3 regions of the Vibrio sp. SS-MA-C1-2 genome follow, and region 2 is predicted to be linked to each of the others. Evidence: predicted binding sites of a transcription regulator. Region 2 holds the regulator's gene; each other region holds the start of a gene.
What was found. Region 2 encodes MetJ, which represses methionine synthesis genes. Its sites were predicted from a motif close to TTAGACNTNTANANGTCTAA; they were not measured.

Region 1 (6,664 bases), 690 kb from region 2:
TCTCGTGCTTTCTCTTTGTAGGTCATGGTTCGCATATACCATGTCATTCCCATCCAACCAAACAGCACATTAATCAGTACGAATAACATAAACGTCGGCTGCATAATCGAGACTAAAATCATAATCACATAGAGAAATGGCACCATCGACCACACTTCGATAAAACGCTGAAAAAAGAGATCAAACTTACCACCAAAAAATCCCATGGCAGAGCCAATTGTCACCCCAATTAAATAGGAGATCGCCATGGTTAACACTGCAAATGCAATCGCAATACGGAAGCCATAAATCAAACGGGCTAAAATATCTCGCCCAATGGTGTCTGTCCCTAGGTAATGTTTGGCTTTTGCATCGGGAGCTGTCGGAGGAAAGTCACCATTAAAATCTTGTTGATAAGGATTCCATGGCACTAACGGCATCAAGACAAATCCGTCATTTGATTCTTGATTTAACTTTTTTGCTAACTCTCGATAATTCACTTCAGATTGATAGTCATAACCAAAATCTGTTCCGAGATAGACATCACTATAAGTGGGAAAAAACCACTGTTGATTGTATTTCACCACCAGCGCACGGCTATTGACAAACAGTTCAGCAAACAGTGAAAGGACAATTAATAGCGATAATAAAATAAAAGACCAATAGCCACGGCGAATGCTCTTAAAGCGGTTAATTTTCTTGAGGGTTAATGGATTCAGTTTCATGTTTTATCCCTATTATGAAAACTTAACGCGCGGATCAACCAAGGCGACACAGATATCTGACAAAATATTTCCTATCATTAACATCACCGCATTGATGGCTAAAATCCCCATCACCACCGGGTAATCACGTTCCATAATCGATTCATACGCCAATAAGCCAATACCATCGATATCAAAAATAACTTCGATTAAGAAAGAGCCGCTCATAAAGAACATTAAAGAATTACCAAAATGGCTAGCGATAGGAATTAAACTATTACGCAATGCGTGACGACGAACCGCTAAAGAAAAAGGCAAACCTTTAGCTAGCGCAGTTCGAACATAATCTGCGGCGAGGTTTTCCATTAAATTATTTTTCATCGTCATGGTTAAGAGGGCAAAATCCCCCAACAGATAACAGATCAGCGGCAAGATACTGTGCCAAAGTAGATTTTTAACTTGCTCAAATGTCGAGAGGTAATCAAAATCATCCCCAACAAACCCACCCATCGGAAACCACTCTAATTGATAAGAGAAGTAACTAATTAATAGAACGCCGACGACATAACCGGGCAGTGCAAAACCGATAAAAATAAAGATCGACGAGATCGCATCAAATGAGCCACTGTGTCGCAACGCTTTAAAGTAACCAAGAGGAATTGAGATCAAATAACTGATAAAGAAAGTCGTAAAACCATAGAAAAGCGAGATCGGCAGTCGTTCTGCGATCATATCAATAACGGGTTCGTAATATCGTGTCGATTCACCAAAATCAAACTTAACCAATTTACTAATCCAATCGATATAGGCAGGGATAATGGGTTTATCTAGACCATAAAATGCATTAAGTTCGGCAAGTTGATCTTCAGAAAGGGCACTTTGGCTATTTGATGGGCTGCTAAAAGAACTCGATTGGCTGTCTGCACTTTGCATTTGAGCGGCGAGTAACATTCGCTCCACCGGACCACCGGGCACAAAACGTGTCATCGCAAAAACCAGCAATGTAATCCCAATAAATGTTGGAATCACCAACAACAGTCGGCGAACTAGATAAGCTTGCATCTCTGATTAGGCTCCTTCCTGAATGCAAAGTATCAACAAAAATTGCTGATATAAAATAAATAGCATGAGAAAAATCAATTACATCTATTCATTCTAGTGGTCTATTGTTGATCTTTTTTGCTTTTCCTCTTTTATCGCATAAAAAAGCCACAATATCGATAACAATCATATGATTGAGTCAACATCATGGCTAATCTTTATCAGAGATAAACGTCGATTATTTTAATTGCCCAGCAACATCAACAATACTGTCAACCACTGCAGTAGCTAGCGCTTCACCCTCTTCTGTTACCGCTTTTCCTGTACGAACTAGGATTCGAGTACCGACATTTGCCGCCTGAGCTGCGCGCATATCATCGGCTTTATCACCAATCATGACCGATTTGTCCATATCGATATCTAAAAATGATTGTGCCGATAGCAGCATACCTGGGTTTGGTTTACGACAATCACAGGTTTGGCTATATTGTGCAACTGAACCGTCAGGGTGATGTGGACAGTAATAGATACCATCAAAATCCACGCCTTTGTCAGCGAAATTCCAATCCATCCATTCCGTTAATGTCATAAACTGATCTTCGGTGAACATACCTCGTGCAATCCCCGACTGGTTAGTCACTAAAACTAAGAGATAACCCATCTCTTTTAGCTTTTTACACGCTTCAAAGACACCATCAATATACTCAAATTGATCCACAGTATGCACATAGCCATGGTCAACATTAATGACGCCATCACGATCGATAAAAATTGCAGGATTAGACACAGTTTAGCCTTAAGATAATTAATTCTATTATCTTATGAGTATATCAACTCTTAACGGCTAATTCTCTTTTCATTTAAAATCGCGATTTCAACTGCTCCGATCTATCCCCGTTTAGACGTCTAGACGTAAAAAATAGTTGACTTAGACGTCTAGACTCCTTAACATCCAGAACATAAACACAATCTATTTACGGAAACGTCGAGCCGTTATCATTAATGCAACAATCATTAGTGTTATAAACAGCGACAATATATACCTAAAATAATTGGAGTTGCTAGTAGGCGGCAAGTGAGTGAGGCCCCATGAGTATAGGGGGACTATATGATTGGGGCGAACGAGTGCAGCCAACAACCTAGCGACTTCAAGTATGAAGGGTATAATAGATAACAATAATAATAAGAATTAGGGTAAGCGATGATCTCGATTGGAGCTGTAAATAAAATTTTTGATCAAGGGGAGCAACAAATCCATGCTCTTCGTGATATTAATCTCACGATTGCTGAAGGCACGATTTTTGGTGTTATCGGCTCTTCGGGTGCAGGTAAAAGTACATTAATCCGTTGTGTTAATTTACTAGAACGCCCGACAAGTGGTGATGTCATCGTTGATGGTACTAACTTAATGAGACTCTCTTCTCAAGAGTTAACCCTTGCTCGTCGCAAAATCGGGATGATATTCCAACATTTTAATCTTCTCTCTTCTCGTACCGTTTTTGACAATATCGCATTACCATTAGAGCTGGCAAATATGCCAAAAGAGACCATTGAAAAGCGTGTAACTTCTCTGCTTGAATTAGTTGGTCTCTCAGATAAGCGTGATGTTTATCCAGCAAATTTAAGTGGTGGACAAAAACAGCGTGTTGCCATCGCTCGTGCATTGGCGTGTGAACCGAAAGTTCTGCTTTGTGATGAAGCCACCAGCGCACTTGATCCCGCAACCACTCAATCCATTTTGAGACTGCTAAAGAAAATTAACCAAGAACTGAACATTACTATCTTGATCATCACCCATGAGATGGAAGTGATTAAACGTATCTGTCATGAAGTTGCTATTATTGGTGGCGGTGAGTTGGTCGAAAAAGGGGCGGTGAGTGAAATCTTTGCTCACCCTAAAACGGCACTAGCAAAAGAGTTTATTCGCTCTACCTTGGATCTTTCTGTTCCAGATGATTATCTTAACCGTCTTTCTGGAGAGTATATTCCTCAAAGCTACCCATTAGTGAGATTAGAGTTTACTGGTGCGTCAGTGGATGCGCCATTAATAAGCCAAGTTGCACGAGAGTTTAATATCGACATTAGTATTTTAAGTTCAAATATGGATTACGCTGGCGGCACCAAGTTCGGCATTATGTTAGCGGAGTTTTTTGGTACTCAGCAGTCATTTGAACAAGCGATCGATTTCTTACGTCAACATAAAGTACAAGTGGAGGTACTCGGCTATGTCTCTTAATTTAATCACTGAATGGTGGATGAATAATGAACGCCTTGTTGCGCTACTTATCGATGCATTAATCGATACATTAGTGATGGTTTTCTCATCAGGTATTATCGGTTTTCTATTTGGTATTCCAATTGGCGTGATTCTACACACCACGAAAAAACGTGGCTTACTTGAAAATAAAACATTAAATAAAATGCTTGGTGCGGTCGTTAATACCGGTCGCTCGATTCCATTTATTATTTTAATGGTGGCGATTATTCCATTTACTCGTTTAATTGTTGGCAGTTCAATTGGTACAGCAGCCGCCATTGTTCCTCTCACTATTGGTGCGATTCCTTTTATTGCTCGCTTAGTCGAAGGCGCACTATTAGAAGTGCCAAATGGTTTAGTTGAAGCCGCTCAAGCAATGGGTGCTAAACCGAAACAGATAATTACTAAAGTCTTACTACCAGAAGCTCTACCGGGCATTTTAAACGGCGTCACCATTACCCTTGTGACGTTAGTGAGTTATTCAGCAATGGCGGGAGCTGTTGGTGGTGGTGGTTTAGGGGATGTTGGTATCCGCTATGGTTATCAGCGCTTTGATGGCACCGTGATGGCAATTACCATTGTGATGCTGGTTATCCTTGTACAAATTATTCAATCCGTGGGTGATCACTTCGTTAAGAAATACGATTACAGATAAAAAATAAGCATCAATAAATATGATCAGTGGCTAATATCCCACTGAAACAGTTGAAAATTAAACGTAATAACAAACAGATTTAATAGATTTGACACCTAGTCAGTCAACATTATGGAGAAATACGATGAAATTAGGCTTAAAGAAACTTATTAGCATTGCCGCATTAGCAACAACGGTTCTACTTGCAGGTTGTGGCGAGAAAGAAGCAGAGAAAAACTCAGTGTTAAAATTGGGTGTAATTGCAGGCGCTGAAGCACAGGTGGCAGAAGTGGCGGTTAAAGTTGCAAAAGAGCAATATAACTTAGATGTAGAGTTAATCACATTTACAGATTATATCTCACCGAATGCCGCGCTAGACGAAGGTTCTATCGATATTAATGCCTTCCAACACAAACCATACCTTGATCAGCAGATCAAAGATCGTGGTTATAAATTTGCTATTGCTGGAAATACCTTTGTTTACCCAATCGCAGCTTACTCAAGTAAGATTAAATCTCTTGATGAACTACAAGCAGGCGCACAAATTGCGGTTCCTAATGATCCAACTAATCTTGGCCGTTCACTGGTACTTCTTGAAGCTCAAGGCTTAATTGGTCTTAAAGAGGGTGCGGGTATCCAAGCAACGGTACTGGATATTGTTAAAAATCCAAATGATTACCAAATTGTAGAATTAGAAGCGCCACAGCTTCCTCGCTCATTGGATGATGTAGAACTAGCAATTATCAACACCACTTACGCAAGCAGCATCAACTTAACGCCAGAGCGTGATGGTATCTTCGTTGAGAGCAAAGAGTCTCCTTACGTTAACTTAATTGTTGCTCGTGAAGATAACGTCAATGCTGAGAATGTTCAGACGTTCATCAAAGCGTACCAAACGGATGAAGTTGCTGAAGCAGCGAAAAAGATCTTTGATGGTGGCGCAGTAAAAGGCTGGTAATAATTTACCGTGACTAAACAGTAATAACGCCCAGAATAGATAATCAATAACGGCCTCGCGATCTTATCGTGAGGCCATTTTTTCACTTAACGTTTTCTTTTACTTATCATTTCCTTTTATTTACTGTTTTCACTTAGTTAGCACTGTCATTAATTATCAATCCTCACTCGGAAAACCACGTACCCCTTCTCTCCCGCTTCAATTCTACCGCCAATAATCCACTCTAATTGACCTTGATAGCCCGTTGTTACCGATGCTGGGATCACACGGCAACTCAATGTATCAGGGACATTATCGGTTGTTGGTGTATAAGGATCATCGCAAGATGCGCCGCCTTCTAATTGAGAGAATTCAGGGACATAATCATAAATATTTAAGTCTTTAATAAATTCTGATGTCCCATTCTCGAAGTAAAGCCGATACTCCAACACATCACCTGATTTCCCACTATTATCGGTGGTTTCTATGCCGTTTTGCGTGATATTTTTGACGGTTTTTCTTAGGGTGACTAAACCACTTCCGGTTGTTCCTGCAATATTGATCCGGTCTTGATTTGATTTATTGTCACTTTGGCTGTGCCCTGTACCGCTACCGTCTAAAAAGTCACTTAATGCTGCTATCTGATAATGAACTTCATCGGCCAAATGAATATCATTCGACAGATCCACTTTAGATATCAGACAGTATTCTTGATTATCAATCAGCACAGCAACAGGCACCTCAACCTCGGTTCCTTCTAACTTTCCGTTACAGTTTGAATCATGATAAAGGGTGGTTACAAAATTCTGTTCACTGGAGGTTTTATTCATCGAAAACGTGACGTTTGCTGGGCTAAAGTTGGTATAAACATGAGGAATATATAACGTCCCACCTTGGTTGCCATTCTGTTGAGTATTGGCCGTTAACAAGGGTTGATAAATTTTACCAAAGTTAATGTTTTTAATTTGGTCGCCCGATGAAACATTAAGAGGGATCTCACTGTCTGTCACGATGCTGTTTGAAGGGAAGTTCACACCCGTCGCTTCACTAATGGCGATGGTATTACTTTGCGGAAGAACTTTAATTGTGAAAGCTTGATCCGTCAATCGCCC
Region 2 (6,664 bases):
ATTATTAAAAAGTAGAAAGCAAGGATTGCTTATAAAAGTTATAGCAACAAGTGTAAACGATGAGATTAATTAGATTAATCACTGACCACACCTGTTACTCCAACTTTCCAAGATTCAGGCCTATGTATCTTGTAGATGGCCTTAGTGATTTACAGCTAAAACTTAAAAAATATAAAGTTTGAACTCTCTTAATATTCCCCTTTATTCAAATTTTCTTTTTAACTTTAAATCAATTATGGATGATAGATAAATGTCACTACCTCACGTAATACTTACAGCACTCAGCAAAGATGCCTCTACTGGCTACGATATCACTAAACAATTTAGCCAGAACATCGGTGAATATTGGAAAGCGAGCCACCAGCAGGTTTATCGCGAGCTAAATAAAATGGCAAAATCAGGACTGGTAACTTGCGAACTACAACCACAAGATGGTAAGCCAGATCGCAAAGTTTATTCAATTACTGAACTTGGTCGTCAGAATCTACAGGAGTGGTTAAAAAAGGAAATCTCTTACCCAACGATTCGTGATGAACTATCCGCTAAATTATTGGCTTGTAGCGTTAATGATTCAGAACCAATGCGTAAGCATCTACTGAAATTTATTAATGAATCAACACAAACGCTTGCACAATATCGTGCGATCGAAGAGAGTCAGTACAGCAACTATAAAATGCTCGATCGTCAAGCACGTTTAGATCGTCTAACACTACGCCGTGGTATTCTACAACACCAATCGTGGATCATCTGGGCAGAAGAGTCTCTAGAAGAGCTTAGTGCTATCGATAGCTACGAAAACAGCACGGCTAACGTTGCATAATTTGACTTTTCATCGCTCGTTTTCATTATTAATAATAAAAGCTAGAGCCAATGAACAGTCAAAAATGAAAAAAGTCAGGGTGATCAATTGAATTGATTAACCTGACTTTTTTTGTATTTACCCACTCTGATATCACTTGATTGGATAATACCGAACTAATGAGCTTAAACCGTTGTAATAATCTTTGGCGTCTCAGTGACTGATGGTTCAAGCGATAGCTCAGGTCTCACGCCTAACATATGACAGATAGCATAAGTGAGTTCAGAGCGGTTTAAGGTATAAAAATGGAAATCTTTCACGCCTTCACGACTTAACACTTTGACCATATCAATCGCCGTATTAGCACCAACAAGTTGTCGTGTTGTTGGATCATCATCTAAACCACTAAACTGAGTCTGCATCCATGCAGGAATTCTGACATTAGTCATTGCTGCAAAGCGCTGTAACTGCTTAAAATTAGAAACAGGTAAAATGCCCGGAATAATTTCCACATCAATTCCTGCAGTGACACAGCGATCTCTAAACCGTAAGTAGCTTTCAATATCAAAGAAGAATTGAGTAATCGCACGATTTGCTCCAGCATCAACTTTACGTTTTAAGTTAATTAAATCTGCTTGGGCACTTTTTGCTTCAGGGTGAACTTCAGGATAAGCCGCCACCGAGATATCAAAATCAGCGATATCTTTAAGTAGAGCAACAAGATCTGACGCATATAGCTCAGGAATAGTACTATTTTGCGGAAGATCGCCACGAAGTGCGACAATATCACGAATCCCACTCTGCCAATAATCTTTCGCTAATGTTCTTAATTCATCTTTTGAAGCATCAATGCACGTTAAGTGAGGCGCGGCAATTAACCCCGTTTGAGATTTAATATCTTTAATAATCGAGTGGGTTCTTTCGCGCTCACCAGAATTAGCACCATAAGTGACCGAGACAAACTTAGGTTTTAGAGATTTAAGCCGATGAACAGATTGCCATAATGTCTGCTCCATCTTTTCATTACTTGGAGGAAAAACTCAAAAGAAACATTAATATCACCATTAAGATCGGCGATATTCTGATTTAATGCATCTAATTGGCTTACATGTGAATACGCCATAATGATCATCCTTAATTTATTGAAATGCCAACGTCCTTACAAATCATTTTAGACGTCTATATGGCTACAACATTACGCGATGTAGAGAGGATGTCAATGCTCATTGATAATAAAAATAACAAAGATGATTAATATCCTTAACAATCACTCTGTTTTTAAAACTACGATTAAAGAGCATCAGTAGTCGATACCCTAAATAATAAGATCGACTAGTCTGCTGTTGCTTGAAATACCGCAGAATGAATATGAGAGACTAAACGATCGGTATCACTCGTTGATAGTACGGCAATCAGACTTAATTCAGTTTCACTCATCGCGATAAAGTCGACAGACTCTTGGGCTAACTGCTGATAAAAGAAGTGGCAGTGGTGCTCATTCTTACTCACCCCCGCACCAACAATCGCAATAAGATCACACTGCTCTTTTATAGATACTTCGCCATCAATACTGCTTTTTACGATAATATCGTGCACATTCGCCATTAAATCCTGCTTATAAGCGACAGAGATAACCTGTTGTTGTTCATCGGTATGCAGCACTAAAGGAGAAAGTTGATGGTGAGCTAATAACTGCTCTAGTTCTATCTTATTATGGGCGAAATCGTGACTTTCAGGAATTTGAATATCGATCACCGCAATATTATTTAATGCCGTCACTATTTTCGCCCCACATCCACTGGCTAATATTCTTTCAATCTTCGTTGAGCCAACATTAGGACGATGACTGCTGCGCAGCATTAAATCTGTCGTGCTTTGGGCAATAGGCTGTAATGTACGATGATGAAGGACAGGAGCGCCTAAGCGAGCTAACTCATTCGCTTCATCCAATCGCAATAACGGTAATAGGCAAGCATCATTCACTTTGCGTGGATCGGCACTGAAAACGCCGGCAACATCACTCCAAATCGTCACTTTTAAGACCTCAGCTAATGCACCAATAACCGTAGCAGAGTAATCAGAACCATTACGTCCTAAAAGTACCGTTTCTCCCGCTTGATTCTGCGCCATAAAGCCCGTAATCACAATTCGATGGCCATGATGCTGAGTCAATTGCTCCATCAATAGAGGCCAAGATAACCCACGATTCACCTCAGGCTGAACCGCTTTCTCAGCACGTAAGAAGAGTCGTGAATCTAACGTCGTCGCAGGAAGTTGATTTACATTAAGTAATGCACTCAACAATCGAACAGACCAGCATTCACCAAACCCAATAATCGTTGCGGTTTTTGATTCAGAAAGTGCGCGATTCTGATAACTTTTCAGTTCGGTAATGTCACTCTGTAGTCGAGTAGTGAGATCTTTCGCTTGCTCAATCGGCAATAACTGCTCAATTAAACCCTTTTGGAATTCATAGAGTTGAGTTAATTGCTGCTCAGCAAGATCAGGGTGTTCAATACGCGTATCTAACCATGCAAGCAGACGATTAGTGGTGTCACCAGCAGCTGAAACTACGATAAGATCATCGCTAGTCGAGAACTCAGTCAAGATAGAGATAACACGCTGAAAACAGATAGGATCAGCAAGGCTACTGCCACCAAACTTATGCAGCTCTCTGGTTGCGGTAGGTTGAGACAATATCGTAGATTCAGTTAGCATGGTTTTGTCCTATTGAATTGCTTTATTTAATGCTTGAGTTAAATCTGCCACTAAATCATCACCATCTTCTAAACCTACAGAGAGGCGTAGCAGCATTGGTGACAATCCAGCTTCTTCTTGAGCTTCATCTGACATAGCACGATGCGTCATGGTACGTGGATGAGCAATCAGACTTTCAACACCACCTAATGATTCAGCCAGTGAAAATAATTTCAGCTCAGAGATAAATGTTTTTAATTGTGTTTCGCTGCCATTAAGCTCAAAGCTTATCATTGAACCAAAACCCGTTTGTTGTTTTTTCGCAATTTCATGGCCAGGATGCGTCACTATACTTGGATGATACACTTTTTCGACCAAAGCGTGTTGATCTAACAAAGTTAAAACTTTAGCGGCATTCTCTTCATGACCTCTCATTCTCACGGCTAAGGTTCGAATACCACGTAGTGTCAAATATGAGTCAAATGGTGAACTGGTTGCGCCAATGCAGTTACCCATAAAAATTAGCTGTTCAGTATCTTCAGGCGTTTTAGAAACCACCACACCACCCACGACATCTGAATGACCATTAATGTACTTTGTTGTGGAGTGAACAACTAGATCCGCCCCTAAAGTTAATGGCTGTTGCAATAACGGAGAGAGGAACGTGTTATCAACCACCACTCGGCAATCAGTTAATTGTTTCGCTTTTTGGCAGATATCAGCAATATCAACAACACGTAACAGCGGGTTTGAGGGCGTTTCTAACCAGATCATCTTTGGGTTTTGTGCCAATGCTTGTTGCCACGCCTCTTCATCACTCTGATCGATAAAAAGAACCTTAAAATCACCCTTTCTTGCTCTGACATCAAACAGACGATAAGTTCCGCCATAACAATCATGCGGCGCAATAATAAGATCGCCAACAGAGAGTAACGAAGCTGCCAAGTTAACGGCAGACATACCACAATTGGTCACAACCGCACCGTCGCCTTGCTCAAGGTCAGCTAAGGTTTTAGCCAATAAGGTACGGGTTGGATTACCTGAGCGTGAATAATCATACTGAGGAACAGAACCAAACTCAGGAAAACTATAGTTAGAGCTCAAGTAAATAGGTGGAACAACCGCGTTATGTTGCGTATCAGATTCAATACCGGTTCGAACGGCAATAGTCGCTAGTTTTTTCTCTTTCATGAGTTATCCCTTCCTCATTAATAAAATATTAATATACTCAAAATAAATTACCCTAATTAAAGAGTAAAACATAACATTACCAGCTTTATTTAAACCGTCAACAATCTAGACGTCTATATGTCTTTGCTTAAAGCGAGAAATACCGTTAAAATTCATCATATCGAAAAAATGGCAATCGTTATCTGGACGAAATTGCCTCAAGTAACCCAAATGATTGTAGAGAAGGTGTAACATGGCTGAATGGAATGGCGAATATATTAGCCCGTATGCGGAACATGGAAAGAAAAACGAGCAGGTAAAAAAAGTCACTGTTTCAATTCCATTAAAAGTATTGAAGATATTAACGGATGAGCGCACACGTCGTCAGGTGAATAATTTACGCCATGCAACCAATAGCGAGCTGCTCTGTGAAGCTTTTCTTCACGCCTACACCGGACAACCTTTGCCAACGGATAATGATATTCGTAAAGATCGTATTGAAGACCTTCCAGCAGAAGCAAAAAATATGATGAATGAAATGGGATTACTCGATACAGATACAAACGAATAATTAGTCTTAGTACCAGATCTTGAACAACTAACGACTCAACGCTTAAATGACAGATAAAAAAAAGGATGCATCAGCATCCTTTTTTTATGTATTCGGGTAAAATTACTTTTTACCAACCATACCGAAACGCTTGTTGAAGCGATCAACACGGCCACCAGTATCAACAACACGTTGCTTACCAGTGTAGAATGGGTGACATTTGTCACATACGTCTAGGTTGATGCTTTTACCTAGAGTAGTGTTGAATTCAAATGTGTTACCGCAAGAACATTTTGCAGTTTCTGCAGTGTACTCAGGATGGATACCTGTTTTCATGGTGTTACCTCAATATAAAGGCCGTACCGCTCTTCCGATCCAAAGCCGGACACCGTACGTCATTAAAAAAATTTACAATATGTAAGGCGCAGGATTGTAATCAATTGCTCAATTTCGATCAACTATTTTACTGCTTTTTATTTCCCTATCTTAACGATTAATGACTTATTTACCGGTTTCACCTTAATTTATCTCTGTTAATATAAAAGAGATAATACAATACCCTACTTTTTTCACTTTTATTGACTGTTAGGTAGCCATATTTTTTATGCCCAATATCGCCCATGTTGCTCTACCTGTACCTCTTGATCGCAACTTTGATTACTTAATTCCCCAACATCTTTCTACAGTCATTGGTGGACGAGTATTAGTGCCATTTGGACGACAAAAGTTGGTTGGTATTGTCATTGCGGTTGATGATAAAAGTGATTTCTCCCTTGATAAGCTAAAACCCATTATTGACGCATTAGATCAACAACCTATTTGGCCAGAAAAGCTCTATTCTCTTTTGCGTTGGGCAAGTCATTATTACCACTACCCTTTAGGTGAAACCTTTGCCAATGCACTTCCGAGTTATCTTAAAAAAGGGAAACCTGCCACACGCAGTTCGCTTCGTTTATGGCGATTAACAGAACAAGGCAGAGAACAACCATTAACCGCACTAAAAAGAGCGCCAAAACAAGTGGCTATTTTAACTCGTTTGGCCAATCGTCCCGTTGAGCATCAACAGTTGATAGAAGAGGAGATCAGCACCGCTACTTTAAAGGCTGTTGAAAAAAAGGATGGGTTGAGTCTTTTTCAGAAGCGGCTAGCGATTGTCAATGGCATAAGTACCTTGCTGTTACAGAAGAGAAACCAAGGTTAAACCACGAGCAATCATTAGCGGTCGCAACCATCAATGCACAAAACAGTTTTGCTTGTTATCTATTAGATGGTGTGACAGGTTCAGGGAAAACAGAGGTTTATCTTAATGTCATTGAGTCTGTGCTCGCAAAAGGTCAACAAGCGTTAGTATTAGTCCCGGAGATAGGCTTAACACCGCAAACCATTAGTCGCTTTCAGCGCAGATTCAATGTGCCAATTGCCGTTATTCACTCCGGTTTAAATGATAC
Region 3 (6,664 bases), 220 kb from region 2:
AGAAACGAGCAATTTGCCGAGACACATGTTTCGCAATATCAGAGCTGGGATGCAACTAAAGAGAGTGAAAAGATAACGGATGCATTAGCGGAAAATCCGAATAATGTCATTATGTGGGCAGGTTATGGCTTTGCAAAAGATTACAATAAAGCACGAGGTCATGCCTACTCTATTGTCGATTTAAGGGAAACATTACGTACCGGTGGGCCAGTGGATAAAAATTCTGGACCCATGCCGATGGCGTGTTGGAGCTGTAAGAGCCCTGATGTCGCAAGAGTGATTGCTGAAAAAGGAGAAGATGGCTATTTTGCAGGTAAATGGGCAAGCCAAGGAGAAGAGATCGTTAACTCAATTGGTTGTTCTGATTGCCATAATACCGCCAGTGAAAAATTTGGTGACGAGCCTGAGTTAGCAATAAATCGTCCTTATGTTGAGCGTGCGTTTGAATCGATTGGTACACCATTTGATAAAGCTGATTTAGTTGCAAAAGGTGCGATGGTTTGTGCTCAATGTCATGTTGAATACTATTTTGAGAAAACGGACAAACGTAAGGGATTTGTTAAGTTTCCTTGGGACGAAGGTTTAACGGCTGAGGCGATGGAGAAGTATTATGACAATCTTGAATTCGCCGATTGGCAGCACAAAATCTCGAAAGCGCCAATGCTAAAAACCCAACATCCAGGGTATGAAACGTGGATATTTGGTAATCATGGTAAAAATGATGTGACCTGTATCGATTGTCATATGCCAAAAGAGGTCAATGACAAGGGGGATGAGTTTACTAATCATAAGATCATAGAAAACCCAATTGAAAACTTTGACAACACTTGTGCCAATTGTCATGACCAAGATCAGGAGTATATGCAAACAACGCTTAAAGAGAGAAAAGCACGTATTGCAGAGTTAAAAATGTTGGCTGAAAAGCAAATTATTGCAGCTCATTTTGAAGCAAAAGCCGCATGGGATGCTGGGGCAACTGAGGATGAGATGAGTCCGATTCTACAGGATATTCGTCATGCACAGTGGCGTTGGGACTATGCAACCGCCTCTCATGGTATCGCAATGCATGCTCCGCAAGTTGGATTGCAACTTCTAGGCACCGCTATTGATAAGGCGACAGATGCCAGAACATCGCTTATTCGTCTTTTAGCGACGAAAGGTGTGACGGGAGAAGTTGAAATTCCGGATATTTCTACCAAAGCGAAAGCGCAAGTTGTCGTTGGTTTAGATGTGGATAAACTGCAAAAAGAGAAAGACCTTTTCTTAAAAGAGATGGCGACTGAGTGGGATAAGCAAGCAAAAGAGCGTGAGGCAAGCTACCCAAATGAATAATGATGAGTAAATCGTTATTTGTTAACTAGAAATAGAGCCAGTTTGGGAGACCTCGAGTTGAGTCAAATTGGCTTTTTTATCTCAGATCTTTCACTACTGTTCTTGAACTGGGTGAGGAAACTCTGGTTGATCTATTAATTGAGACCATAACTCAATTGCCTCTTTATCATTCCCTTCTAGCATTAAAATTTTAGCTTTGAGTTGTAACGCGGCTGAATAGTTTGGGTTTAACGTTAATGCTCTATCTATTAATGTTTTTGCCAGTTGTTCACTATTCTGTTGCTGGTAGTAATAAATGTCCGCCATTAAGGTTAATGACTCCACTCTTTCTCCCGTGAGTTCTTGGCTCTGTTTTAATGACATCAAGGCACTATTAAATTGTTGATTATCATAATAGGCTCTGCCAAGTTTGCTCCAAGTCTCTCCATTATTTTGATCTTTCTGTAATTGCTGTTGAATCTCTTTAATATTTTGATTTTCACTATCAATGACGGTGATTTGTTGTACCTGAGGAGGAGATGAGACATCGATGGTTTGATTGAAGATAATCGATAAGCTATAGCAAGGTATTAGTAATATAAATAAGATTAATATTAAAAATTGCAACTTAGATAAAGGGTAACCCGCTATGTTTAATGGTTTTTGCTTGATGAATAAAACATAAACTGCAAACGTAATAACCGAAAATATAATAAAGAGTAAAAAAATCAGATCCCAATTCATCCATAACTCCCTTGTTAGATTTGTATTTCCTATTTTTATGTTGAAGCTAACGGTTAAGCCTAAAGGGTTGTCAGGTTTGTGCTGCTATTTTTTATTAGAAAATTAGATTATTAATTGATGATCTTATTTTTGAGCCATTGCAGTTCACAACCACATTGTCTGCATCGGTATTGACGTTGCTGCCGTTGGATAGAATTATGGCGACGGACAGTTAATTGGTGCTGTTGACATTGGCATTGATAATCAAAGAGCTTGCCTTGTAGCGAGGTAATATCAAAATTATGAGTAGTTTTAGGTTCAAGCTGAAAAATCTCGCGCATAATTGATTGCCACTGATGACCATGAGGACGAACTCGACCGTAAAGGTGAAAGGCGATGAGGTGGGCAATTTCATGAGGGATCACTTGTTTGATAAAATCAGTACTGTTTTCCGCTAATAAAATAGGATTGAGCCGGATTTCCCACTTTTGTAGATGAGCGGTGCCCGCGATCTTTCCTCTTTGATTAAATTGAACATTTGGCATAGGTAAAGACAAATTGAGTTTTTGATTAACCAGCCCCAGGCACTGTTCAACTTTTTGCAATGAATGCTGTTGATTGAGGGTTAGTGAATGGTCTATGAGGTGATTAGGAGACGATGGCATTATCTTAAATAAACTCTAATTTTTTATGCTTGAGGGGAGGATTATAGCGCCTATTTTATTTTCATTTTTGGTTATTGTGTTATCTGCCTTTTAGCGTTTATTTTTTAGCACTTTTTTTATTAACGAAAATAGACTTCAAATGCTTGGTGTTGTGAGAAAGACGGCAATTAAGATGGGAGACAAGCAGATATAAAAAAGGGCAGCCTAAGCCACCCTTAATACCCTTCATACTTGAAGTTGCTAGGTTGTTGGCTGCACTCGTTCGAGTACAGCTATACTCATGGGGCCTCACTTGCTTGCCGCCTACTAGCAACGCCAATTATTTTAGGTATATATCGATTTTTTGTCATTGAATATTAAATGATGAATGACAACTTACCGATAATTATAGACCAGCGAATGCACGTAGTGTCGCGGCTTTATCTGTCGCTTCCCAAGGGAACTCTTCGCGACCAAAGTGACCGTATGCAGCCGTCTTCTGGTAGATTGGTTGTAGAAGATTTAGCATCTCTTGTAGACCATATGGACGTAGATCAAAGTGCTGACGTACCGCTTCAATGATGATGTTGTGAGCAACTTTTTCAGTACCAAACGTTTCAATCATGATTGATGTTGGATCTGCAATGCCGATAGCGTAAGAAAGTTGGATTTCACAACGATCAGCTAGACCTGCTGCAACAATGTTCTTTGCAACATAACGTGCAGCATAAGCCGCTGAACGGTCAACTTTTGATGGATCTTTACCAGAGAATGCACCGCCACCGTGACGAGCTGCACCGCCGTAGGTATCAACGATAATCTTACGACCCGTTAGACCACAGTCACCCATTGGGCCACCGATAACAAAACGACCGGTTGGATTAATGAAGAATTTAGTCTCTTTCTTTAACCATTCTGATGGAAGTACTGGTTTGATGATCTCTTCCATTACCCCTTCTTTAAGGTCAGCAAGAGAAACAGATTCAGCATGTTGAGTTGATAAAACAACTGCATCGATACCTGCAATTTGGCCATTCTCATACGCAAACGTCACCTGACTTTTAGCATCTGGACGTAACCACTCTAAGGTACCGCTTTTACGAACTTCAGCTTGACGCTGTACAAGACGGTGAGAGTACGTAATTGGTGCAGGCATTAATACGTCAGTTTCGTTAGTCGCATAACCAAACATGATACCTTGGTCACCGGCACCCTGCTCTTTAGGATCTGCTTTATCAACACCTTGATTAATATCTGGAGACTGTTTACCAATTGTGTTTAATACGGCACAAGAGTTAGCATCAAAGCCCATATCTGAGTGAGTATAACCAATTTCAGCAACTGTTTTACGTGTTAGCTCTTCGATATCAACCCAAGCAGAGGTAGTGATTTCACCACCTACCATCACCATACCAGTTTTAACGTATGTCTCACACGCAACTCGTGCTTTTGGATCTTGTGCAATAATTGCGTCTAGTACTGCATCAGAGATCTGATCAGCGATTTTATCTGGATGGCCTTCTGATACTGATTCAGAAGTAAATAGATGATTAGCCATGAATAGCTCCACTATTAGAGTGCAAAAAATAAGGTCATTGTCAGAAACGTGATTTTTGGATGTTCTGACATCTAGACGTCTATTTTAACTCTGAATGTGAAAAAATCAAATTTTTTTGATCAATCACACATAAAAAATTGTAATGTTAGTTTGAGCTGTTATTTTCCATTTTCTTTTATATCAATGTGTTAGCTTTTTATTTGTTTAGCTGGTTAATCATTAAGCTATTGAGTTTATGAATGTTTATACGTAAAATAAAATATGAATAATTAAATACGAAGCTAATTATTTACATAAATATGTCATCAATTTTCTTTTTAGAGAGTTTTACTCAGGAGTAGACATGTCGTCTCGTAAGGTTTTAGCAAATGCAATCCGTGCACTAAGCATGGACGGAGTACAAAAAGCAAACTCTGGTCACCCAGGTGCACCAATGGGTATGGCTGATATCGCAGAAGTGTTATGGCGTAGCCACATGAACCATAACCCACAAAACCCGAACTGGGCTGATCGTGACCGTTTTATCCTATCTAACGGCCATGGCTCAATGTTGATTTACTCACTGCTTCATTTAACAGGCTACGAGCTATCAATTGATGACTTAAAGAATTTCCGTCAGCTACACTCAAAAACGCCGGGTCACCCAGAGTACGGTTATGCGCCAGGTGTTGAGACAACGACTGGCCCATTAGGTCAAGGTATTACTAATGCTGTGGGTATGGCAATTGCTGAACAAGCGATGGCAGATCAGTTTAACCGTGACGGTCATGATATCGTTGATCACTATACGTATACGTTCATGGGCGATGGCTGTTTGATGGAAGGTATCTCTCATGAAGCATGCTCACTGGCTGGGACGTTAGGTCTAGGCAAGTTAATTGCATTCTGGGATGACAATGGTATCTCTATCGATGGTGAAGTTGAAGGTTGGTTCTCTGACGACACCCCTAAGCGTTTTGAAGCTTACGGTTGGCACGTTATTCCAGCGGTTGATGGTCACGATAGCGATGCATTAAATGCAGCAATTGAAGCGGCAAAAGCTGACCCTCGTCCAACACTAATTTGTGCGAAAACGATCATCGGTTTTGGTTCACCAAATAAAGCTGGTACACACGATTGTCACGGCGCGCCACTTGGTGCGGATGAGATCGCGGCAACACGCAAAGCTCTAGGTTGGGAATACGGCCCATTTGAAATTCCTGCTGATATCTATAGCGAGTGGGATGCAAAAGTCGCAGGCGCAGCGAAAGAAGCCGCATGGGATGAGAAGTTTGCAGCGTATGCAGCCGCTTACCCAGCAGAAGCTGCTGAATTTAAGCGTCGTATAAATGGTGAGCTTCCTGCAGTTTGGGAAGAGAAAACGACACAAATCATTGCAGATCTTCAAGCAAACCCTGCGAATATCGCATCACGTAAAGCCTCACAAAATGCATTAGAAGCATTTGGTCAGATCTTACCTGAATTTATGGGTGGTTCTGCGGATTTAGCTCCATCAAACCTAACCATGTGGTCAGGTTCTAAATCACTTGAAGCGGGTGATTTCTCCGGTAACTATATCCACTACGGCGTACGTGAATTCGGTATGACGGCGATCATGAACGGTATTGCACTCCACGGTGGCTTTGTTCCTTACGGTGCAACATTCCTTATGTTTATGGAATATGCGCGTAATGCAATGCGTATGGCTGCCCTAATGAAGGTGCAGAACATTCAGGTTTACACCCATGACTCAATCGGTCTTGGTGAAGATGGTCCAACACACCAACCTGTAGAGCAAGTATCTTCACTGCGTTTAACGCCAAACATGAGCACATGGCGTCCATGTGATCAAGTTGAATCAGCCGTTGCTTGGAAATATGCAATTGAACGTAAAGATGGTCCAACATCATTGATCTTCTCTCGTCAAAATTTAGCACAGCAAGATCGTAATGCAGAGCAAGTAGCGAACATCACAAAGGGTGGTTACATCCTAAAAGATTGTGAAGGCAAGCCAGAGCTAATCTTGATTGCAACAGGTTCTGAAGTTGAGCTAGCAACAGAAGCATACGCACAATTAACGGCTGAAGGTCATAAAGTACGTGTGGTTTCAATGCCAGCAACAGAGTTATTTGATGCACAAGATGCTGCATACCGTGAATCAGTATTGCCTTCAGACGTAACAGCACGTGTTGCGATTGAAGCGGGTATTGCTGACTTCTGGTACAAGTATGTTGGTTTAGATGGTCGTATTATCGGCATGACAACATTTGGTGAGTCTGCACCCGCAGGTGAGCTATTCAAGATGTTTGGCTTCACAACAGAAAACGTTGTTGAGACAGCAAAAGAGCTATTAAGCTAATCGACTTAAAGATTAGTTAGCTGACCAAAACGACAATCACCACTTAATGATTTAAGCGGTGATGAAAAATAGAAGCTGAGTGGGTGATGA

Region 1: the regulator MetJ is predicted to act here: its motif matches at 2,653-2,672, upstream of metN (methionine ABC transporter ATP-binding protein MetN).
Region 3: the regulator MetJ is predicted to act here: its motif matches at 4,300-4,319, upstream of metK (methionine adenosyltransferase).

Annotation. Positions count from the first base shown of each region.
Region 1 is NZ_CP090981.1:1,125,322-1,131,985, reverse strand. Features, by position in the region: gene L0B53_RS09760 (ABC transporter permease) at 1-704, opposite strand, end outside; gene L0B53_RS09755 (ABC transporter permease) at 717-1,745, opposite strand; gene gmhB (D-glycero-beta-D-manno-heptose 1,7-bisphosphate 7-phosphatase) at 1,963-2,511, opposite strand; gene metN (methionine ABC transporter ATP-binding protein MetN) at 2,926-3,960, shown strand; gene L0B53_RS09740 (methionine ABC transporter permease) at 3,950-4,636, shown strand; gene L0B53_RS09735 (MetQ/NlpA family lipoprotein) at 4,761-5,573, shown strand; gene L0B53_RS19390 (GEVED domain-containing protein) at 5,723-6,664, opposite strand, start outside.
Region 2 is NZ_CP090981.1:437,235-443,898, forward strand. Features, by position in the region: gene L0B53_RS06580 (PadR family transcriptional regulator) at 251-820, shown strand; partial or broken gene metF (methylenetetrahydrofolate reductase) at 985-1,922, opposite strand; gene L0B53_RS06590 (aspartate kinase) at 2,132-3,517, opposite strand; gene L0B53_RS06595 (O-succinylhomoserine (thiol)-lyase) at 3,527-4,687, opposite strand; gene metJ (met regulon transcriptional regulator MetJ) at 4,920-5,237, shown strand; gene rpmE (50S ribosomal protein L31) at 5,340-5,552, opposite strand; partial or broken gene priA (primosomal protein N') at 5,821-6,664, shown strand, end outside.
Region 3 is NZ_CP090981.1:214,826-221,489, reverse strand. Features, by position in the region: gene nrfA (ammonia-forming nitrite reductase cytochrome c552 subunit) at 1-1,332, shown strand, start outside; gene L0B53_RS05555 (hypothetical protein) at 1,426-2,055, opposite strand; gene L0B53_RS05550 (SprT family zinc-dependent metalloprotease) at 2,166-2,699, opposite strand; gene metK (methionine adenosyltransferase) at 3,085-4,236, opposite strand; gene tkt (transketolase) at 4,580-6,574, shown strand.